Regions from separate parts of the Kitasatospora sp. NPDC005751 genome, predicted to be linked through region 1. Evidence: riboswitches for the same ligand, from Rfam matches in the RefSeq annotation. Region 1 holds a riboswitch; each other region holds the start of a gene.
The links. Region 1 has a riboswitch for cyclic di-AMP ahead of ABZ497_RS16570 (M23 family metallopeptidase). Riboswitches for the same ligand answer to the same signal wherever they lie in the genome.
Positions count from the first base shown of each region.

Region 2: another riboswitch for cyclic di-AMP. It lies ahead of ABZ497_RS28470 (transglycosylase family protein); the one in region 1 lies ahead of ABZ497_RS16570 (M23 family metallopeptidase).
Region 3: another riboswitch for cyclic di-AMP. It lies ahead of ABZ497_RS01335 (NlpC/P60 family protein); the one in region 1 lies ahead of ABZ497_RS16570 (M23 family metallopeptidase).
Region 4: another riboswitch for cyclic di-AMP. It lies ahead of ABZ497_RS18320 (LysM peptidoglycan-binding domain-containing M23 family metallopeptidase); the one in region 1 lies ahead of ABZ497_RS16570 (M23 family metallopeptidase).

Region 1 covers NZ_JBEXYC010000014.1:134,119-139,145, reverse strand. The annotation lists gene ABZ497_RS16575 (hypothetical protein) at 1-574, shown strand, start outside; gene ABZ497_RS16570 (M23 family metallopeptidase) at 646-1,506, opposite strand; cyclic di-AMP (ydaO/yuaA leader) riboswitch at 1,519-1,677, opposite strand; gene ABZ497_RS16565 (YiaA/YiaB family inner membrane protein) at 1,922-2,212, shown strand; gene ABZ497_RS16560 (alpha/beta hydrolase) at 2,335-3,162, shown strand; gene ABZ497_RS16555 (WHG domain-containing protein) at 3,226-3,795, shown strand; gene ABZ497_RS16550 (SpoIIE family protein phosphatase) at 4,038-5,027, shown strand, end outside.
Region 2 covers NZ_JBEXYC010000046.1:42,893-47,919, forward strand. The annotation lists gene ABZ497_RS28455 (MazG family protein) at 1-657, shown strand, start outside; gene ABZ497_RS28460 (SDR family NAD(P)-dependent oxidoreductase) at 791-1,225, opposite strand; gene ABZ497_RS28465 (cytochrome P450) at 1,384-2,658, shown strand; cyclic di-AMP (ydaO/yuaA leader) riboswitch at 2,933-3,105, shown strand; gene ABZ497_RS28470 (transglycosylase family protein) at 3,110-4,036, shown strand; gene eno (phosphopyruvate hydratase) at 4,292-5,027, shown strand, end outside.
Region 3 covers NZ_JBEXYC010000001.1:296,042-301,068, reverse strand. The annotation lists gene ABZ497_RS01345 (NYN domain-containing protein) at 1-809, shown strand, start outside; gene ABZ497_RS01340 (NlpC/P60 family protein) at 1,022-2,065, shown strand; cyclic di-AMP (ydaO/yuaA leader) riboswitch at 2,389-2,542, shown strand; gene ABZ497_RS01335 (NlpC/P60 family protein) at 2,553-3,707, shown strand; gene ABZ497_RS01330 (NlpC/P60 family protein) at 3,933-4,991, shown strand; gene ABZ497_RS01325 (hypothetical protein) at 5,024-5,027, shown strand, end outside.
Region 4 covers NZ_JBEXYC010000017.1:101,481-106,507, reverse strand. The annotation lists gene ABZ497_RS18325 (MFS transporter) at 1-1,026, opposite strand, end outside; cyclic di-AMP (ydaO/yuaA leader) riboswitch at 1,337-1,497, shown strand; gene ABZ497_RS18320 (LysM peptidoglycan-binding domain-containing M23 family metallopeptidase) at 1,502-2,557, shown strand; gene ABZ497_RS18315 (DUF2470 domain-containing protein) at 2,944-3,663, opposite strand; gene ABZ497_RS18310 (MFS transporter) at 3,891-5,027, shown strand, end outside.

The DNA.
Region 1 (5,027 bases):
CGGGGCGACGGTCCGGGCCTGGCTGGAGGCGTTCCGGGAGCTGGCGCCGGAGGACCGGGCGGCCGCCTACGAGCGGCTGGAGGCGACGGGCGCGCTGGACCCGGTGGACGACGGGGGCTGGGACGGCGCCCGGCCGCTCAGCGTCGGGATGGCCACCGACGGTGCCCGGCGGCTGCTGGAGCAGGGGCTGATGCGGCGCAGCTACCGCAACCTGGAGGAGCTCACCGCGCAGGGCCGGCCGATGCCCGACGAGCTGGCCGGGGACTTCGGGGCGTTCGAGGAGGCCGCCGTCGAGGCCGCGCTGGACCTCTTCGGCGAGTGGACGGTGCCGGGGCTGCCGCGGCTGCTGGTGGAGGAGTTCCCGGAGCTGGCCCCGGAGCCGGGCCAGGAGGAGATCGACGCGTACCTGGCGCAGCTGCCCGGGGCACCCGGCGAGGCGGAGGAGGCCGGGGAGTACGGGGACGACGAGTACGGGGACGAGTACGGGGACGAGTACGGCTACGCGCCCGGGGACGGGCACGTGCACGGGTCCGCCGACCGGCCGGACGGGGCCGACGCGGCCGCCGGGGCCTGAGACGCGACGGTGCCCCGGCCGTCGTGACGACGACCGGGGCACCGCGGCGGGCTGTCAGAAGGTGACGCCGGTCAGGGGGTCACGCCGCGCTGCTCGAACCAGCTCTCCGGGTCGACCGGGGCACCGCCGCCGGGGCGGACCTCCAGGTGCAGGTGCGGGCCGGTGACGTTGCCGGTGGCCCCCACCTTGCCGAGCTGCTGGCCGGGGACGACCTTGCCGGAGCCCTTGATGATCGAGGAGAGGTGGCAGTACCAGATCTCGGTGCCGTCGGGCAGCGTCTCGACGATCCGGTAGCCGTACGACCCGGCCCAGCCGGCCGAGGTGATGGTGCCCTGGCCGACCGCGTAGACCGGGGTGCCGGTGTCGGCGGCGAAGTCCAGGCCGGTGTGCAGGTGGGCCCAGTAGGAGGCGCTCTGGCCGTAGTGGGCCGAGAGGTGGTAGTCGCGCACCGGCAGCTCGATGGCGGCGAGCTTGGCCTTCTCGGCCTCCTCGGCGGCCCGCTTGGCCTCCTGCTGCTGGGCCGCGCGCTTGACCTCGGCCTCCTTGGCGGCCTGCAGGCGGGCGCCCTCCTCGGCGGCGGTGCGCTGGCTGTCGGCCTGCTGCTGGATCCGGGCGGCGAGCGCGAGGCCCGGGTCCGCGGCGAGCGCGACCGGGGTCTCGTCCGGGACCTCGACGGCGGGGGCGGCGGCCGGGGTGGCGGAGGCGAAGCCGGTCGCACCGAGGGTGGCGGCCACGGCGGTGACGCCGAGCAGCGGGGCGGTGCCGCGGGTCTGACGGGGCATCCGGTGCCGGTTGCTGTCGGGGGCCTGCGGCCCGGTCTCGGCGCCGGACCCGCCGAACTCGCCCGGGTGGGCGGGCGGCCAGGGGTGGTCGAGCAGCTGGGTGCCGGCGGGGGAGCCGGGCAGGTGTGCCGGAGAGTGCGACGACGCCACGGAGGCGCGCTCCTTTCCTTCCTTCGCGCCTACCGGGTTAGCTGACGGGTTCGGAGCAGGAAGGTCTCCTACGGCTGGGCCTGGGCCCGGCCGATTCACCCCAAGGAACATGGTTCCCCGGCTCCCTGGCCTGCCCGGAGGCCGGCCGGCGGGATTAGGCGACGGCGCACGGTGCCGTCTGGGTACGGCGTTACGAACCGCGCTGCGTTATCAAACGTTAATCCTAGGAGCCTCTGATTCCAAGCCGTCCGTTCGGGACAACCGGATACTACCCGGGCGGTACGTGACCTGATGGGCGATTTGGGCGGATCGACGGCAACTGACACCACCGAACGTGAGGGGACGTCAACGAACGGTCCCCCACTTGAGTACTCCTACTCATGTGCGGCACTCCCGGCGCGGCCATCCTGGCGCCATGAACGCACCGATGCAGTCACGCACCACGGCCGCGTACCACCTCCAGGCCGTCCTCTCCTTCGCCCTCTCCGGCGGCGCCCTCGCCGTCGGCATCGCCTATCTGCCGGTCGGCGGCTGGACCCGCGCCTTCCTCGCGGTCGGCCTGCTCTACACCGTCACCTCCGCCTTCACCCTGGCCAAGGTGATCCGGGACCGGCAGGAGACCAACGAGATCGTCACCCGGGTGGACCAGGCGCGGCTGGAGAAGCTGCTCGCCGAGCACGACCCGTTCAAGGTGGAGGGGGTCTGAGCCGCGGCACCGGGGCCGCCCCGGGGGTCCGACCGGTCGAGGGCTTGACGGCTAAGGCTATTAGCCTTAGCTTTATGGCTATCGGCGCAACGCCGACAGCCCCGCGGACCGAGGAGGCCCCCATGCCCGGCACCTTCACCCCCAGCACCCAGTACCTCGACCTCCCCGGCGGCCGGCTGGCCTTCGACGACACCGAGCAGGGCGACGGCGCCCCCCTCGTCCTGCTCCCCGGGATGCTCGACAGCCGTGCCGCGTACCGGCACCTGCGCCCGCTGCTGGTGGCCGCGGGCCACCGGGTGATCACCCTGGACCTGCGCGGCTTCGGCGAGTCCTCGATCGCCTGGGACGACTACACGCCGGCCGCGATCGCCACCGACGTCCTCGCCCTGCTGGACCACCTCGGCATCGACCGCGCCACGCTGGTCGGCAACTCCTACGCCGGTGCGACGGTGGTCAAGGTGGCCGGGGACGCGCCGGAACGGGTCGCCGGGATCGTCCTGGTGGACGCCTTCGTCGAGAACCCGCCGCCGAACGCGCTGCAGCGCGCGATGTTCGGCGTGATGGGCGTCCTGCTGGTGCACTCGCCCGCGTCCTGGGGCCTCTACCACCGCAAGATGGCGTACCCCGGCCCCAAGCCGGCCGACTTCGACGCCTACGTGGACGGACTGGTCGCCGCGATGCGCACGCCGGGCCGCAAGCAGGCCACCCGGGGCTACGTGCGCGGGGACTCCGCGCCGAACGGCTGGACCGCCGCCGTGAGCTGCCCGGCGCTGGTCCTGATGGGCACCAAGGACCCCGACTTCCCCGACCCCCAGCTGGTCGCCGACCGGCAGGCCGCCGCGCTGAACGGCCGCAAGGTGATGATCGAGGGCTCCGGGCACTACCCGATGGCCGACCGGCCGCAGGCCACCGCCGACGCCCTGCTGCCCTTCCTCGCCGAGCTGGCCTGAGCCCGCCCTTCCGCGCCGCGCCGGCCCGAGCCCGCCCGCTACCTCGCCCACGGAGACCGCACCATGCCCCGAGTCGGACTGACCCCCGAGCAGGTCGTCGACCACGCCCTCGCCCTCATCGACGCACAGGGCCCCGAGGCCCTCACCCTGGCCGCCGTCGCCGGACGGGCCAAGGTGGCCACCCCCTCGCTGTACAAGCACGTCAGCGGCGGACTCGCCGAGCTGCGCCGGCTGATCGCCGTCCGGGTCACCGAGGAACTCGCCGACCGGCTCGCCGAGGCCGCCCTCGGCCGCGGCGGGGACGACGCCGTCGCCGCCGTCCTGCGGGCCTACCACGGCTACGCCACCGAGTACCCGCACCGGTACACCGCGCTGCCGCAGGCCCCGCAGCCGGACGACGACCTGGCCAGGGCGGGCGGCCGGCTGGTCGGGGCGATCCTCGCGGTGCTCCGCGGCTACGGGCTGGAGGGCTCCGAGGCCGTCCACGCCGCCCGGACCGTCCGCTCGGTCGCCCACGGCTTCGCCTCGCTGTCGATCGGCGGCGGGTTCCAGCTCGCCGAGAACCTCTCCGACACCCAGGACCGCCTGATCACCCTCCTCACCGGCGGCCTCCGGAACTGGCCCGGGGCCTGAGCCCCGCCCCCACCGCGCGCCCGGCTCCGTGAGTTCCCCCGGCCGGGCGCCGCACCCGGCGCACCCCGCGCGGCGGGTCGGCCGGACCACGGCGGACCACCCGGTCGGAGCGGCCGGGCAGGGCACCACCGGCGTCCGCACCCCGGCACCGGTGCGCCGTCCGGGTCACCCTTCACCGGCATCGGAAATGAGGTATGAAGAATTGGGTGCCCGACAAGGCGACGGAAAGGCCGGGAAATCCCATGGACCTGACCTCACCGTGGCTTCCCCCCTCCGAGGACGAGAGCCGGGCCCCGCGCAGCAGCCCCACCGCGCGCAGCGCGATGCGCTGTGTCCGGTTACTGCTCGGCTGCACCACCGCCGCCGAACTCCTCGGGACCGTGCTCGCCGAGGGCCCGGGCTGGATCACCGGTGAGGGCTCCGCGCTCTACCTGCTGGACAGCGCCGGAATGCTCCGGCTCACCGCCTCGCACGGCCTGCCCGACTGGGTCCACGAGCGCTACGGCGTCATCGATCCGGCGAGCGAGCTGCCCGCCGCGATGGCCCTGCGACTGCGCCGCCCGTACCTGCTCAGCCCGGAGCGCACCAGCGTCGACTATCCCAACCGCAATGCCGGTATGGGCACCGGAATGGTCGCGCTGATCGCCCTGCCGATGATCGTCGACGAACAGCCGGTCGGCGTGCTCGCCCTCGCCCTCGCCCACCGGGGCACCGTCCCCCGCCGCGATCTGGACGTGCTGGAGACGCTCGGCGACGCCTGCGCCCACCGGCTCGCCCATCTGCTCGACAGCGCGCGGGCGGAGACCCGCCCGGCCGGGACGGCCCACCCGGGGCCCGGCGGCGAGGCCGGTACGGACGGGCGGTCCGCCGCACTGGCCCACCCGATGCTCTCGCTCGCCGTCCGGTCCGCCGGGCACGGCGCCTTCGAGCGCGATCTGGTGACCGGCGAGACCTTCTGGGACGCCACCGCCTACCGTGTGGTCGACCGCCCCGTGCCGCCCGACGGCCCGCCCACCGCACCCGACCTGGACGGGCTGGTCCATCCCGAGGACCTCCCGGACGTCCAGGCCGCCCTCGCCGAGGCACTCGCCACCGGCGGCCCGTACCGGATCGAGTACCGGGTGCCGCGCCGCGACGGCGGTGTGATCCGGATCGAGGAGACCGGCGAGGTGATGCTGGACGTGCACCGCCGGCCGGTCCGGGTCGCCGGGCTGCTGGCCGACCGGGACCGC
Region 2 (5,027 bases), on a different contig from region 1:
CCGGGCGCGCGGCTGCTGGACCTGGTCTCGGTGATGGACCGCCTTCGCTCGCCCGGCGGCTGCCCCTGGGACGCCGAGCAGACCCACGCCAGCCTGGTGAAGTACCTGGTGGAGGAGTCCTTCGAACTGGTCGAGGCGATCGAGGAGGGGGACCGCGACACGCTCCGCGAGGAGCTGGGCGACGTCCTGCTCCAGGTCTTCTTCCACTCCCGGATCGCCGAGGAGCACCCCACCGACGCGTTCTCCATCGACGACGTGGCGGGTGACATCGTCGAGAAGCTGATGTACCGCCACCCGCACGTGTTCGGGGACGTCGAGGCCGAGGGCGCCGCCGAGGTGGAGGCGAACTGGGAGGCGCTGAAGGCCGCCGAGAAGTCGGAGCGCGAGTCGGTGCTGGACGGCGTGCCGGCCGGTCTTCCCGCGCTGGCGTACGCGGCGAAGCTGGTGTCCCGGGTGCGCCGGGCGGGCTTCACCGGTGTGCCGGACGCGGCCTACGAGCTGCCCGCGGAGCTCACGGCGGAGTCGGCGGGCCGGCTGCTGCTCGCGGTGGCGCAGCGGGCGTTCGACGCGGGGGTGGACGTGGACGCCGCGCTCCGGGCGGCCGCGCGCGGCTACCGGGACGCCGTGCGCGCCGCCGAGGGGCTCAAGCCCGAGTAGCCCCGAGCGGCCTCCGGAGCACGCCCGAGACCCGCGCCCGGGCACGCCCGGGCCGAGACCCGCGCCCGGGCACGCCCGCACCGCGACCGCCGCCCGGGCACGCCGCCCGCGCCGCGACCCGCCGCGCCCCCCGTCAGACCGCCGCCACGTCCTCCACCGCCCGGCGCTGCACCGGGACCACCTCGTCGACGACCTCGGCGATCGCCTCGCCGACCAGGGCGAGCAGTTCGGCCAGCCGCTCCAGGTCGAGGTGGTCCGGCAGCTCGGCGAGGGAGAGGACGCGCTCGCCGCCCGGCCCGGCGACGCAGAACAGGTCGATCGGGCCGAGGTGCTTCTCGGTGGTGTCGACCAGGGCGGCGATGTCGCTCGGGCGGCGGATGTCGCCGCAGACGCCGACGACCGGGCAGCCCGGCCGGTCGAGTTCGGTGGCGAGGTCCTCGGCGATGCCGACCTGCTGGTCGGCGATGAGGACGCCGGAGGCGCCCGCGGCGGTGAACCGGCGGGCGAGGCCGGCTCCCGACCCGCCGGCGAGTACGGCGATGACCACGACTGCCCCGGTGACCCGCATGGTGCGCTCCTCCCTGTGGGCGGCTCCGCACCGGCGCCCACGCATTTTGCTTGCGGAGGATCGTAGGCAGGTCCTGACCCTCCGCAACAGGGATTACCCCTCAGGTGACCAGGCTCACGCCTGCCACGCCGGGGTTCCCCACCGGATACGGTCGACACATGCCAGTTCAGCCCGATTCAGCCCGCCCGCCGCTCTTCACCTGGGAGTTCGCCGCCGACCCGTACCCGGCGTACGCGTGGCTGCGGGAGCACGAACCGGTGCACCGCACCACCCTGCCGAGCGGGGTCGAGGCCTGGCTGGTGACCAGGTACGCGGACGCCCGGCAGGCGCTCGCCGACAGCCGGCTCTCGAAGGACCCGGCCCACCACAGCGGGCACGCCCACCGCAGCGGCCGGGTCGGCATCCCCGGCGAGCGCCAGGCCAATCTGATGACCCACCTGCTGAACATCGACCCGCCGGACCACACCCGGCTGCGCCGGCTGGTCTCGAAGGCGTTCACGCCGCGCCGGGTGGCGGAGTTCGAGCCCCGGGTGCAGCAGCTCACCGACCGGCTGATCGACGGCTTCGCGGAGCGCGGCTCGGCGGACCTGATCCACGAGTTCGCCTTCCCGCTGCCGATCTACGCGATCTGCGACCTGCTCGGCGTGCCGGCCGAGGACCAGGACGACTTCCGGGACTGGGCGGGCATGATGATCCGCCATGGCAGCGGGCAGCGCGGCGGGGTGGGACGCGCCGTCAAGCGGATGCGCGCCTACCTGGCGGAGCTGATCCACCGCAAGCGGGCCGATCCCGGCGACGACCTCATCTCGGGGCTGATCCGGGCCAGCGACCACGGTGAGCACCTGACCGAGAACGAGGCCGCGGCGATGGCCTTCATCCTCCTCTTCGCCGGGTTCGAGACGACCGTAAACCTGATCGGCAACGGCACCTACGCCCTGCTGCGCAACCCCGGGCAGCGGGCGCTGCTCCAGGACTCGATCGCCCGCGGCGAGACCGCGCTGCTGGAGACCGGTATCGAGGAACTCCTGCGCTACGACGGGCCGGTGGAGCTCGCCACCTGGCGGTTCGCGACCAGCCCGCTGACCATCGGCGGCGTGGACATCCCGGTCGGCGATCCGGTGCTGGTGGTGCTCGCGGCGGCGGACCGGGACCCGGCACGGTTCGCCGACGAGAACACCCTCGACCTGGCCCGGACGGACAACCCGCACCTCGGCTTCGGGCACGGCATCCACTACTGCATCGGTGCTCCGCTGGCCCGGTTGGAGGGGCGCGCGGCGCTCACCACCCTGCTCACCCGGTTGCCCGATCTGCGACTCGCCGCTAGCCCGGAGGAGCTCCGCTGGCGCGGTGGCCTGATCATGCGTGGACTGCGCGATCTCCCGGTGGAATTCACCCCAGAGAAGCCCTCCGCAGCACCGGTGGACGGGCTCTGAGCAAATCCGTCCGGCGCCCCCCGGCGGTGTCTCGATCTCGTCGCGCCGAGACCCCGACACGCTGACGGGATGTCGCCGACACGCCCTGGCAGCGGGTATGAATCAGCATCAAACCGGACATAGCCCTGTCGTTGGTAGGCGATCGGCCACGCGCCGTAATTTATGTGTGATACCTGCGATATGAGCTTGTTATTGATGTGAGGATCTGTCTACCCTCCCTGGAGTTCGCAGCTGCGGACCTCGTGCGCGGAACGCCGAATCCTGCCCGCCGCGTTACGGGAAACCGACCAGAACCCTTGGGCAGGGGCGGGGGAACCAGGTTTGTTGCCGTCCCCCACGGCTTGGGGTGAAGCCGCCCGCGCGGGCAGAAGGCGTCCGCGTCGTGCGGCCGGGCCACCTCCCGGTCCGAACCCGACAGCTCACCTCGCAGGCGTGCGGAGAGGACTTCCCCATGCTCTTCGTCGGAACCGGCCGTCACCGTCGTCGCACCCAGACCGAGAAGGCCATCGCCGTTGCCGGCGTGGCCGGTGTCGGACTCGCCCTGCCGCTCCTCACCGCCACCGGCGCCTCGGCCGCCCCGGCCTCGACCTGGGACGCGGTCGCCCAGTGCGAGAGCGGCGGCAACTGGGGCATCAACACCGGCAACGGCTTCTACGGCGGCCTCCAGTTCACCTCCAGCACCTGGAAGGCGTTCGGCGGCACCTCGTACGCGCCGCAGGCCCACCAGGCCAGCCGGGCGCAGCAGATCTCGGTCGCCGAGAAGGTCCTCGCCTCGCAGGGGCCGGGCGCCTGGCCGGTCTGCTCCCAGAAGGCGGGCCTGGCCAAGGGTGGGGCCGCGGCCTCGGTCGACACCTCCTCGGACGCCGAGCCGACGGCCGCCGCCAAGCCGGCCCAGTCGAAGCCCGCGCAGAAGCCGGCGCAGAAGCCCGCCCAGAAGCCGGCCCAGCAGCCGGCCCCGAAGCCCGCCGCCCAGCAGCCCGCCCAGCAGGACGACCGGGCTCCGGGCTTCGCCGGCCAGCCCGGCTGGGACGCCGACGCGAAGGTCTTCTGGTACCAGAGCGACGGCGCCTGGTACTGGACCAGCCACCAGAGCGTCTACCAGCAGTACGCCGGTCAGCAGGCCGCCCAGCAGACGAGCGGGTACGCGGGCCAGGACAGCCGCCCCGCCGCCGCCCACGGCGCCCCGGCCGCGGCCGCTCCCGCCGCCCAGCAGCGCACCGGGCACGGCTACACCGTCCAGTCCGGTGACACCCTGTCGACGATCGCCGCCGCCCAGGGCGTCGAGGGCGGCTGGCAGACGCTGTACGACGGCAACCGCGGCACCGTCGGCACCGACCCCAACCTGATCCTCCCGGGCCAGCAGCTCGACCTCGGCTGACCGCCCGTGTGGTGACTCCCCGTGCGGTGACGCCACGAAGGGGGCCGGCTCGGCCCCCTTCGTCCGCATCCGGCCGCATTTCGTGGGACAACCAGGTGAACTACCGGTGGGTAGCCCGGCCACACGCTGAGACGGGACCGAGGTCGACGTGGTCCCGGGAGCCCGTGCGGTTAGGCTCTGGTCGTAACGACTCCGCAACCATCCGGCCGACAGCACCCATCGTCAGCCGAACCTGCTTCCGCTAGGAGATGCCTCGTGCCGTCCATCGATGTCGTCGTAGCCCGTGAGATTCTCGACTCGCGTGGCAACCCCACGGTCGAGGTCGAGGTCGGCCTCGACGACGGCAGCACCGGCCGTGCCGCTGTCCCGTCGGGTGCCTCCACCGGTGCCTTCGAGGCGCTGGAGCTTCGCGACGGTGACAAGAACCGCTACTTCGGCAAGGGCGTGGAGAAGGCCGTCCTGGCCGTCATCGAGCAGATCGGCCCCGAGCTGGTCGGCTACGACGCCACCGAGCAGCGCCTGATCGACCAGGCCATGCTCGACCTGGACGCCACGCCGGACAAGTCCTCGCTCGGCGCCAACGCGATCCTGGGCGTCTCGCTCGCCGTGGCGCACGCCGCCTCCGAGGCCAGCGACCTGCCGCTGTTCCGCTACCTGGGCGGCCCGAACGCCCACGTCCTGCCCGTCCCGATGATGAACATCCTCAACGGTGGCTCGCACGCGGACTCCAACGTCGACATCCAGGAGTTCATGATCGCTCCGATCGGCGCGGAGTCCTTCTCCGAGGCCGTCCGCTGGGGCGTCGAGGTCTACCACACCCTCAAGGGCGTGCTGAAGGAGCGCGGCCTGTCCACCGGCCTCGGCGACGAGGGCGGCTTCGCGCCGAACCTGGACAGCAACCGCGAGGCCCTGGACCTCATCACCGAGGCCATCCAGAAGGCCGGTTACGTGCCCGGCCGGGACATCGCGCTCGCCCTGGACGTCGCCGCCT
Region 3 (5,027 bases), on a different contig from region 1:
AGGTGGAGTCGCTGCGCAAGAAGGTGCGTTCGCTGGAGAGCGACACCCGGCGGGCCCAGGCCGAGACGCGCCGGGTCACCGGGGAGCTGGAGGCCCTGAAGGCGCAGACGGGCGTCGAGCGCGGCGCCGCCGAGAGCGAGGCGCGGCGGCTGCGGCACCGGATCTCCGAGCTGGAGAACGCCGCCGAGCAGGGCCGCCGTTCGGCCCGCGAGGGGCGCAGCGTCGAGGACATGCGGCTGCGGCTGCTGCTGGACACCGTGCTGCAGTCGGCGCAGGGGCTCCAGCGGGAGCTGGCCCTGCCGGTCTCCCAGATCCGCCCGGCCGACCTGGTCGAGGCGGTGGTGCCGGGTTCGGCCTCGCCGCACGACGTGGCGCGGCGCGGGCTGGCCGAGGACGACCCGGCGCTGCTGGACCAGCTGCTGGCGATCCCGCAGGTCCACCTGGTGGTGGACGGCTACAACGTGACCAAGACCGGCTACCCGGCGCTCCCGCTGGAGCAGCAGCGGATCCGGCTGCTGGGCGGGCTGGCGATGCTGGCCCAACGCACGCAGGCGGAGGTGACCTGCGTGTTCGACGGCCAGGACCTCGACGTGCCGGTGATCCTGGCGCCGCCGCGCGGGGTCCGGGTGCGGTTCAGCCGGACCGGGGAGACCGCCGACGAACTGATCCGCCGCCTGGTGCGGGCCGAGCCGCAGGGCCGGCCGGTGGTGGTGGTCTCCACCGACCGGGAGGTCGCGGAGGGCGTGCGGAAGGCGGGCGCGCGCCCTGTAGCCTCGGTGCTGCTGCTGAACCGACTGGCCCGGCCCTGACCTCGGCCGGGGGTCGGCCGGCAGGGGATGACGCCTGGTCAGCGCCCGGTTTGCGGGGATGTGTGGATCCCGTGAAGTCATGGCGGGGGGCGGGAGTTCACGCCATCGGGGGAGTGGCGCAAAGCGTGGATCTTCACTAGGGTCTGGCGTCAAACCTATTTTCCGGATTCTCACTCGTTCGGGTGAGTCCGTTGGAAGAAGGAGCCGGTCACTTGGCCACCCACCGCCGTCCCAAGCAGTCGAGCCGTGCACGGGTCACCGTGCTGACCGCTGCCGCTGCGACCGCGGTCGCCCTCTCGGCCCAGGTCAGCGCCCACGCCGCGCCCAGCCCGTCCCCCAAGAAGGAGGACGTGAAGGCGCAGGTCGACCAGCTGCAGGAGGAGGCCGAGCAGGCCACCGAGAAGTTCAACGGTGCCAAGGAGCGGGCGGACCAGCTGCGCAAGCAGGCGGACCAGCTCCAGGACCAGGTGGCTCGCGGCCAGGACCAGATGACCCAGCTTCAGGGCGGGCTGGCCGAGGTCGCGGCCGAGCAGTACCGGACCGGCGGCATCGACCCGTCCGTCCAGCTGATGCTCGCCTCCGACCCGTCCGGCTACCTGGACAAGGCCGCCAGCGTCCAGCAGGCCAGCTCCAGCCAGACCGAGGCGCTCAAGGGCCTGCAGGACCAGCAGCGCCGGCTGGACCAGCAGAAGGCCGAGGCGGCCGCCGTCCTCGCCTCGCTGGACAGCACGACCAAGGACCTGAACCAGTCCAAGGCCGAGGTCAACAAGAAGCTCAAGGAAGCCCAGGACCTGCTGAACTCGCTCAGCGCCGCCGACCGGGCCGCGCTGAAGGCCGCCCAGCAGCAGGCCGACCGGGCCTCCCGCGGCAGCGAGCGCACCGACCTGAGCAGCCTCCCGCAGGGCAGCGGCTTCGCCGGGCAGGCCGTCGCCAACGCGATGAGCAAGCAGGGTTCGCCGTACGTCTGGAGCGCGGTCGGCCCGAACTCCTTCGACTGCTCCGGTCTGATGGTCTGGTCGTACGCGAAGGCCGGCGTCTCGCTGCCGCGCACCTCGCAGGCGCAGGCCAACTACGGCTCGAAGGTGGCCTCGCTGGCCGACGCCCAGCCGGGCGACCTCATCATCTACCGCCCGGACCGCAGCCACGTCGGGATGTACATCGGCAACGGGATGGTGGTCCACGCGCCGCACACCGGTGACGTGGTGAAGGTGATGAAGGCCGACGCGATGCCGATCAACGCGATCCGCCGGGTCTGACGGACCGACATGCCCACGGGCCGGGATCCGGCCCTGTGATCCGCGCCACCCCCGGAACCGGGGGTGGCGCCGGTGTCTGCGGCCGCATCATGACAAACGATCAGCTCCATGTGGGCGCGTGATCACACCCGGTCATATTCACAAATGAACTTGGATATTCTTCCGGCATTTTTCTGACAAGGATTTGAACGGATCACGGTTCTGTTACTAGGGTCGTGCCTCGAACCACCGCACAGTCGATCACCCAGCAGGGGTGGCGGCGGAGGTTTACCGCCGAGTTCGTGAAGCAGCGGGGCAGAGCATCTGCCCGTCGGGGAGTCCAGTGGTCGGGGGCGCTGTGGAGCGGAGCCGGGGAACCATGTTCCTCCGGGGTGAATCGGCGCCAGGTCGACCGTCGTGCGGTCGGTGAGGCGTCGTAGGGCACGCTTCCGGCCCGAACCCGTCAGCTCACCCGGTAGGCGGACGTAGGAAGAAGGAGTCCGCCTTCGTGGCGTCCCATCGTCGTCCCAAGCCCGCCGGCCGCGCCCGGGTCTCGATTCTGACCGGTGTCGCCGCCGCGGCGGTCGCGCTCTCCGCGCAGTCCGGCGCCCACGCCGACCCGACGCCGACCAAGGATCAGGTCAAGGAGCAGATCGACCAGCTCAACGAGCAGGCCGAGCAGGCCACCGAGAAGCTCAACGGTGCCCAGGCCAAGCAGCAGGAGCTGCAGAAGCAGGTCGGTGAGCTGCAGGACAAGGTGGCCCGTCAGCAGGCCGCGGTGACCGAGGCCCAGGGCGGTCTCGCCGAGATCGCCGGCGAGCAGTACCGCAACGGCGGCATATCGCCGACCGTGCAGCTGATGCTCTCGTCCAGCCCGGACAGCTTCCTCAGCCAGGCCGGCGCCATCAACCAGGCCGGCAGCACGCAGTCCGGTGCGCTGAAGGACCTCCAGGAGCAGCAGCGCAGGCTCGACCAGGACCGCAACGAGGCCCAGGGCAAGCTCGGCGAGCTCGAAGCCACCACCCAGCAGCTGAAGGCCTCCAAGGAGGAGGTCCAGGGCAAGCTGGCCAAGGCCCAGGACCTGTACAACTCGCTGTCCGAGCAGGAGCGCCAGGCGATGCGCGCGGCCGAGGAGAAGGCCGCCGCCGAGGCGAAGGCCAAGGCGGACGCCGCCAAGGCCGAGGCCAAGGCCAAGGCGGACGCCGACCGCGCCTCCCGCGACAACACCCGCGACCAGCTGCCCACCCCGTCGGCGCCGGCCGCCAAGCCCGCCGCCGCGGCCGCCGCGCCGTCCGCGCCCGCCGCCAACGGCTCGCGCGCCGCCGCCGCGATCGCCGCCGCGGAGAGCAAGCTGGGCGCCCCGTACGTCTACGGCGCGGCCGGTCCGAGCTCCTTCGACTGCTCCGGCCTGACCAGCTGGGCCTACGCCCAGGCGGACGTGTCGCTGCCGCGTACCTCGCAGTCCCAGGCCACCGCCGGTACCAACGTGGGCACCAACATCGCCAACGCCCAGCCCGGCGACCTGATCATCTACCGTGCCGACCGCAGCCACGTCGCGCTCTACGTCGGCGGCGGCCAGGTCATCCACGCGCCGAAGCCCGGCGCGAACGTCCGGTACGAGACCGCCAGCATGCTGCCGATCTCGGCCATCGTGCGCGTCTGATCCGACGTCTGCTCCCGCAGGCCCGGTCTCCCCTCGCGGGAGGCCGGGCCTGCGGCTTTCGTGCTGGACCGTGCTGATGTCCGATTGCGGGTCAAATATTCGGGTTGGGAGGGGTTTGGACTCGCTCGCCCGGACTCGCTAACGTCTGCCACCGGACTCCCGCTCGACAGCCGCCCGCACCGGTGCGGCGGCGGGGCCGGGTCGCAGGATCGGAGTTACCGTCGTATGGCCGTGCACCGCCGTTCCCCCCTGCCGGGCGCGTTCGCCCGTGCGCTGGTGCTGACCGCCGCGGCCACCACCGCGCTGGGGGTGGCCACGGGGGGTGCCGCCCAGGCCGCCCCGGGCACGCCGGACGGGCCGTCGAACCGCAAGGACGTCAAGGCGCAGGTGGAACAGCTGTACGACGAGGCCGAGCAGGCCTCGGAGAAGTACAACGCCGCACTGGACGTCCAGCAGCGCCTCCAGCACGAGACCGGCACGCTCCAGCAGCAGGTCGCCGTCGCCCAGGGCGAGCTCAACGAGCTCCGCGGCGACCTCGCCACCGTGGCCGGCGCCGAGTACCGGGGCGGCGGGATGGCGCAGACCGTCCAGCTGATGCTCTCCACCGACCCGGAGGGCTACCTCTCCAAGGCCCGCAGCCTGGACCAGGCCGCCGAGCGGCAGAACGAGACGCTGCACGAGGTGGTGGCCCGTCAGCGCCGGCTCGACCAGCGCCGGTCGGAGGCCTCGATGAAGCTCTCCGAGCTGGAGGAGACCCGCCGGGCCCTGGCCGAGAGCAAGCAGCAGATCCAGCAGCGGCTGGCCAAGGCGCAGCGGCTGCTCAACAGCCTGGGGGCGGGCGAGCGGGCCCGGATGGTGGCCCAGGACGCCCGCGAGGCCGAGCAGCGGGCCACCCGCGGCACCGACCGCCTCGACCTGGGCACGGCCCCGCCCGCCTCCGAACGCGGCGCGGCCGCGCTGGCCGCCGCCGTGCGGATGATCGGTTCGCCCTATGTGTACGGATCCGCCGGGCCCCGCGCGTTCGACTGTTCCGGTCTGATGTACTGGAGCTGGCGGCAGGCCGGAGTGACCCTGCCGCGCACCTCGCAGGCCCAGGCGTACGCCGGCCGGCGGGTCAGCATCTCCGACGCGCGACCGGGAGACCTGGTGATCTTCTACCGGGACAGGCACCACGTCGGCATGTACGCCGGCGGCGGGGTGATCGTGCACGCCCCCTACCCGGGCGCCAAGGTCCGCTACGAGAGCGTCAACGCGATGCCCGTCGCGGAGGTGATCCGGCTCTGAGCCGGCCCGTCCCGACCCCTCCCGCCGACGCCGTGA
Region 4 (5,027 bases), on a different contig from region 1:
CGGCCCCACGGTGAGCGGGAGGCGCGGGCCGATCCGCTTGCCGAGCCGGCCGGCCCGGGCGGACAGCGCGAGCATCAGCACGGTGATCGGCAGCAGGGCGAGCCCGGAGACCAGTGGGGAGAAGCCGGAGACGATCTGCAGCTGGACGACCAGGAGGAAGAAGACGCCGCTGAACGCCGCGTAGACGCAGAGGGTGACCAGGTTCACCGCGGTGAACAGGCGGGAGGAGAAGAGGCCGAGCGGCAGCATCGGCTCCGGGACGCGGCGTTCGACCACCACGAAGGCCGTGCCCAGCAGCAGGCCGGCCGCGCCGGACACCCACACCACGGCCGAGAGCCCGTCGCCCGCCGCGGTCAGCGCGTAGGTGACCGAGCCCAGCGCGAGCGCGGCCAGCGCCGCGCCGAGGACGTCGAACCGGCCGGTCGCGCTCTCGTCCCGGCTCTCCGGGACGTGCCGGGAGGCCACCGCGACCACCAGGGCGGCGAGCGGGACGTTCAACAGGAAGATCCACCGCCAGCCGGGGCCGTCCACCAGCCAGCCGCCGAGGAACGGGCCGATCGCGGCGGACACCCCGCCGAGGCCGGACCAGAGGCCGACCGCCGCCGAGCGGTCGTCAGGGTGGAACACCGCCTGGAGCATCGCCAGCGAGCCGGGGGTGAGCAGCGCCCCGCCGACGCCCTGCACCGCACGGGCGGCGACCAGCACCTCGATGGTGGGGGCCGCGGCGCAGGCCGCCGAGGCGGCGGCGAACCAGAGCACGCCGATCAGGAAGACGCGGCGCCGGCCGTAGCGGTCACCGAGCGCGCCGCCGAGCAGGATCAGGCCGGCCAGGGTGAGCAGATAGGCGTTGAGCGTCCATTGCAGGGCGGCGAGCGGAGCGCCGAGATCGGTGCCGATCCGGGGCAGTGCGACGTTGACGACGGTGCCGTCGAGCATCGCCATGCTGGAGCCGAGCACCGTCGCCAGTAGTACCCAGCGGCCCTGCGCGGTGCCCAGGCGCAGGGTGCCGGCCTCGGAGGTGGCCACCGCCTGATCCTGCGCTCCGGGAGGCGACGTGACAAGGGTCACCGGGGGTGTGTCGGCGGATGGCTTTCCGTAGGTGATCGCATGCGTACGGACACCGAAATCGGCGGAGCGTCGTGGATCAGTGGCACGCGGTGAATCGATTGTGCACATACTGTGCAGCCGATCATTCGGAGTGTCACGGCCTTCCCGGTAGTGGTTGTCGATTCAAGAGATCGACATTGCTTCGCCCGGGCGGATGAGTTTTAGTTCAGCGACCGCCCGGCATTGGACCGGGTGGCCACCGGGTGGAACGCCTAGTCCTGCCGCTGCCCGGTGGTACGAACCGAACTCTGTACGGCAGGAGCGGGGGACCCAAAGGTAAGTCGCCGGACCGGAATTCACGGTCCGGCTTGGGGTGAAGCCGCGCTATGCGGCCGGGCAACTCCAGCCCGAACCCGACAGCTCACCTCGCAGGCGTCGGAGAGGACAGTTCGCCATGCCCGCACAGGCTCGTCGTATCACCCTGCCCCGCGCCGCCCGCATCGGCATCGCCACCGCCGTGACCGGCGCCGCTTTCGCCCTCCCGCTGGTGACCACCATCAGCGCCCAGGCCCACACCGCTCCGGCCGCCAAGCCCGCGCAGACCTCCACCTGGACCGGCGCCACCAGCGTCGACGCCGCGCCGGCCGCTGCCGCCAAGCCGGCCGCCGAGGCCGCCAAGCCGGCCGCCGCGCCGGCCGAGGAGAGCTACAAGGTCGTCGGCGGGGACACCCTGTCGAAGATCGCCGACGCCAAGCAGGTCGAGGGTGGCTGGAAGGCCCTCTACGACCACAACCGCTCGGTCGTCGGTGCCAACCCGAACCTCATCTTCCCGGGTCAGCAGCTCGCGCTGGGTGCCAAGGCCGCCGCCGCTCCGGCTGCCGCCGAGGCCGCCAAGCCCGCCGCCCCGGCCGCCAAGCCGCAGGTCTCGCAGGACGCGCAGAAGCCGGCTGCCCAGCACGCCGCCCCGAAGCCGGTCCAGGCCGCCAAGCCCGCCGAGGCCCCGGCTGCCAAGCCGGCCGCCCCCGCCGCCAAGCCGGCCGCCCCCGCCGCGAAGCCGGCCGCTCCGGCCGCTCCCGCCGCGCCGGCCGCCGTGGCCAGCACCTCGGGCTTCGTCGCCCCCCTCGCCAACCCGAAGCTCGGCACCGCCTACGGCGTGGCCGGCTCGATGTGGGCCTCCGGTCACCACACCGGTGCCGACTTCGTCGCCTCCACCGGCACCCCGCTGCGCGCCGTCGGCGCCGGCACCGTGGTGAAGGCCGGCAACGGCGGCGCCTACGGCAACGAGGTCGAGATCAAGCTCGCCGACGGCCACTACGCCGAGTACGCGCACCTGTCCTCGATCGGTGTGAAGATCGGTCAGACCGTCACCGCCGGCCAGCAGATCGGCCTCTCGGGTGCCACCGGCAACGTGACCGGCCCGCACCTGCACTTCGAGATCCGCACCGGCTCGGAGTACGGCTCGGACATCGACCCGATCGCCTACCTGCGGGCGCACGGCGTCTCCCTCTGACCTGAGGTCGGACTTCCGCTGGGTGCGGGGCGTACGACCTCCCGGGATGGTCATGTCGGGTGACCGCTCGACCGGGTGGTCGCCGCACCGTCAGCGGATCATGGGCGCGGGACACGCCCTGGCCGGCCCGGCTCGCGAATTTCCTTCGCGAGCCGGGCCGGCCTTTTTCGTGCCCTTCTGACAGGCAGGTGCCCCCCCACGATCAGGGTTTCCATCCGGCGCTTCCGAGTGGTCGGTTCCGTCGTGCGGAAGGCCTTCCGAAAGCCTTTCCGGAAAGCCTTCCTGGGGGGCCTTCCGGGATGTGCCGACGGCCCGTCCGCGGTCGGACGGGCCGTCAATTCTCGGTCGGCGGTCGCGGTGAAAGGAATGGGCTGCCCCGGCGGGGGTCAGGACCGGTGGGCGGGCAGGTCGCTGTTGGCGGCGGTCAGCAGCTGGTGCACGCGGTGGCCGAACTCGTCCGCGTCGCGGGCCGGCTCGGGGAAGACCAGGCGGACGTCGCGGTGGCCGTAGGGGTGGTCCAGGCGGAGCACCAGGCCGTGCCGGTCGAGGGCCAGCGGGCGGACGTCGGGGTGTCCGACGAGCAACTCGCGGTCCAGCAGCCGGGTGAGCACGGCGAGGGCGTCCGGGTGGTCGTCGGCGAGGTGGGTGAGCATCGCCGCCTCGAAGCGCGCCAGCGGGTCGGGCGCGGCCAGGGCGAGGTCGGCGCCGGTGAGGGCGGTGGTGCCGTACGGGGTGGAGAGGACGGCGTGTGCGACGTCCAGCCGCAGGTGGACGCTGAGGCCGTCGTCGGCGAGGTGGGCGAGGTGCAGCCGGCCGGCCAGGGTGAGACGGCCGCGGACGCGGTCGCGGACGGCGACCGGGGCGATGTCGGTGAGGTCCAGGACGACGGCCAGACCGTCCTGCTCGCGGGTCACGGCGAGGGTGAGCGGCGAGTCGAGCGGTGCGCCCAGGCGCAGCCGGGAGCCGTGTACCGAGACCGGGGTGTCCAGGTCGTGGTACTCGCCGCAGGCCCGGATCACCACGGAGGAGGTGGCGCTGAGCAGGCTGCAGACCCGTTCGGCGGCGGTGGGTTCGGGCGCCTCGACGTCGACGGGACTGGGGCTCATGACGACCTCCGTTAGTTAGGTGAGGCTAACCTAATCACTTCGCCAGGGGAGGGCAAGGTGTGCGCGGGTGGTTCGCGGGTCGCGCTGGAGGGTGCGCGGGTGCAAGGGATTGCAGGTGGAGATAGCGAGCGCTTGCAAGTATCCGGCGCTCGGTCGTATTGTCGACGCTGGTAGTTGCACACGCAATCTTCTGTACGCTTCTGTACGCTCTGGAAAGCGGTCCCCTCATGCCCCTCGCGCTCCTGGCGCTGGCGATCAGCGCCTTCGGCATCGGCACCACCGAGTTCGTGATCATGGGCCTGCTGCCCGAGGTCGCCGGCGACTTCTCGGTGTCCATCCCCACCGCCGGCCTGCTCATCTCCGGCTACGCACTCGGTGTCGTGATCGGCGGCCCGCTGCTCACCGTCCTCGGCACCCGGATCCCCCGCAAGGGGATGCTGCTGATGCTGATGGGCCTGTTCATCGCCGGCAACCTGGTCTCCGCCGTCGCGCCCGCCTTCGGTCTGCTGCTGGTCGGCCGGGTGCTCGCGGCCTTCGCGCACGGCGCCTTCTTCGGCATCGGCTCGGTGGTCGCCGCCGACCTCGTCGCCCCGCACAAGCGGGCCGGCGCCATTGCCCTGATGTTCACCGGGCTCACCGCCGCCAACGTGCTCGGCGTGCCGATGGGCACCCTGCTCGGCCAGCACTTCGGCTGGCGCTCCACCTTCTACGTGGTCGCGGCGCTCGGCGCGATCGGCTTCGCCGGCATCGCGGCCCTGGTGCCCGTCCAGCCGCGCGCCGAGGACACCCGGCTCGGCCCGGAGCTGGCCGTCTTCCGCAAGCCGCAGATCTGGCTCGCGCTGAGCATGACGGTGCTCGGCTGGGGCGGCATCTTCGCGATGTTCACCTACATCACGCCGATGATGACCGAGATGGCGGGCTTCGCCCCCTCCAGCGTGACCTGGCTGCTCTTCCTGTTCGGCGTCGGCCTGTTCATCGGCAACCTGCTCGGCGGCTGGTTCGCCGACCGCGCGCTGATGCGGAGCCTGTACGTGATCCTGGCGGTGCTGGCGGTGCTGCTCTTCGCCTTCACCCTCGCCTCGCACAGCAGGGTCGGCGCGATCGTCGCCATTCCGCTGATCGGCGTGTTCGGCTTCGCGACCGTCGCACCGCTGCAGAAGCGGGTGATGGACCAGGCCGCCGGCGCGCCCACGCTGGCCTCGGCCGCCAACATCGCGGCCTTCAACCTGGGCAACGCGCTCGCCGCCTGGCTCGGCGGGCTGGTCATCTCGTCCGGGCTCGGCTACGACGCGCCGAACTGGGTGGGCGGGCTGATGGCCGCCGCCGCCCTGGGGGTCGCGCTGCTCTCCGGCGCGCTGGAGCGG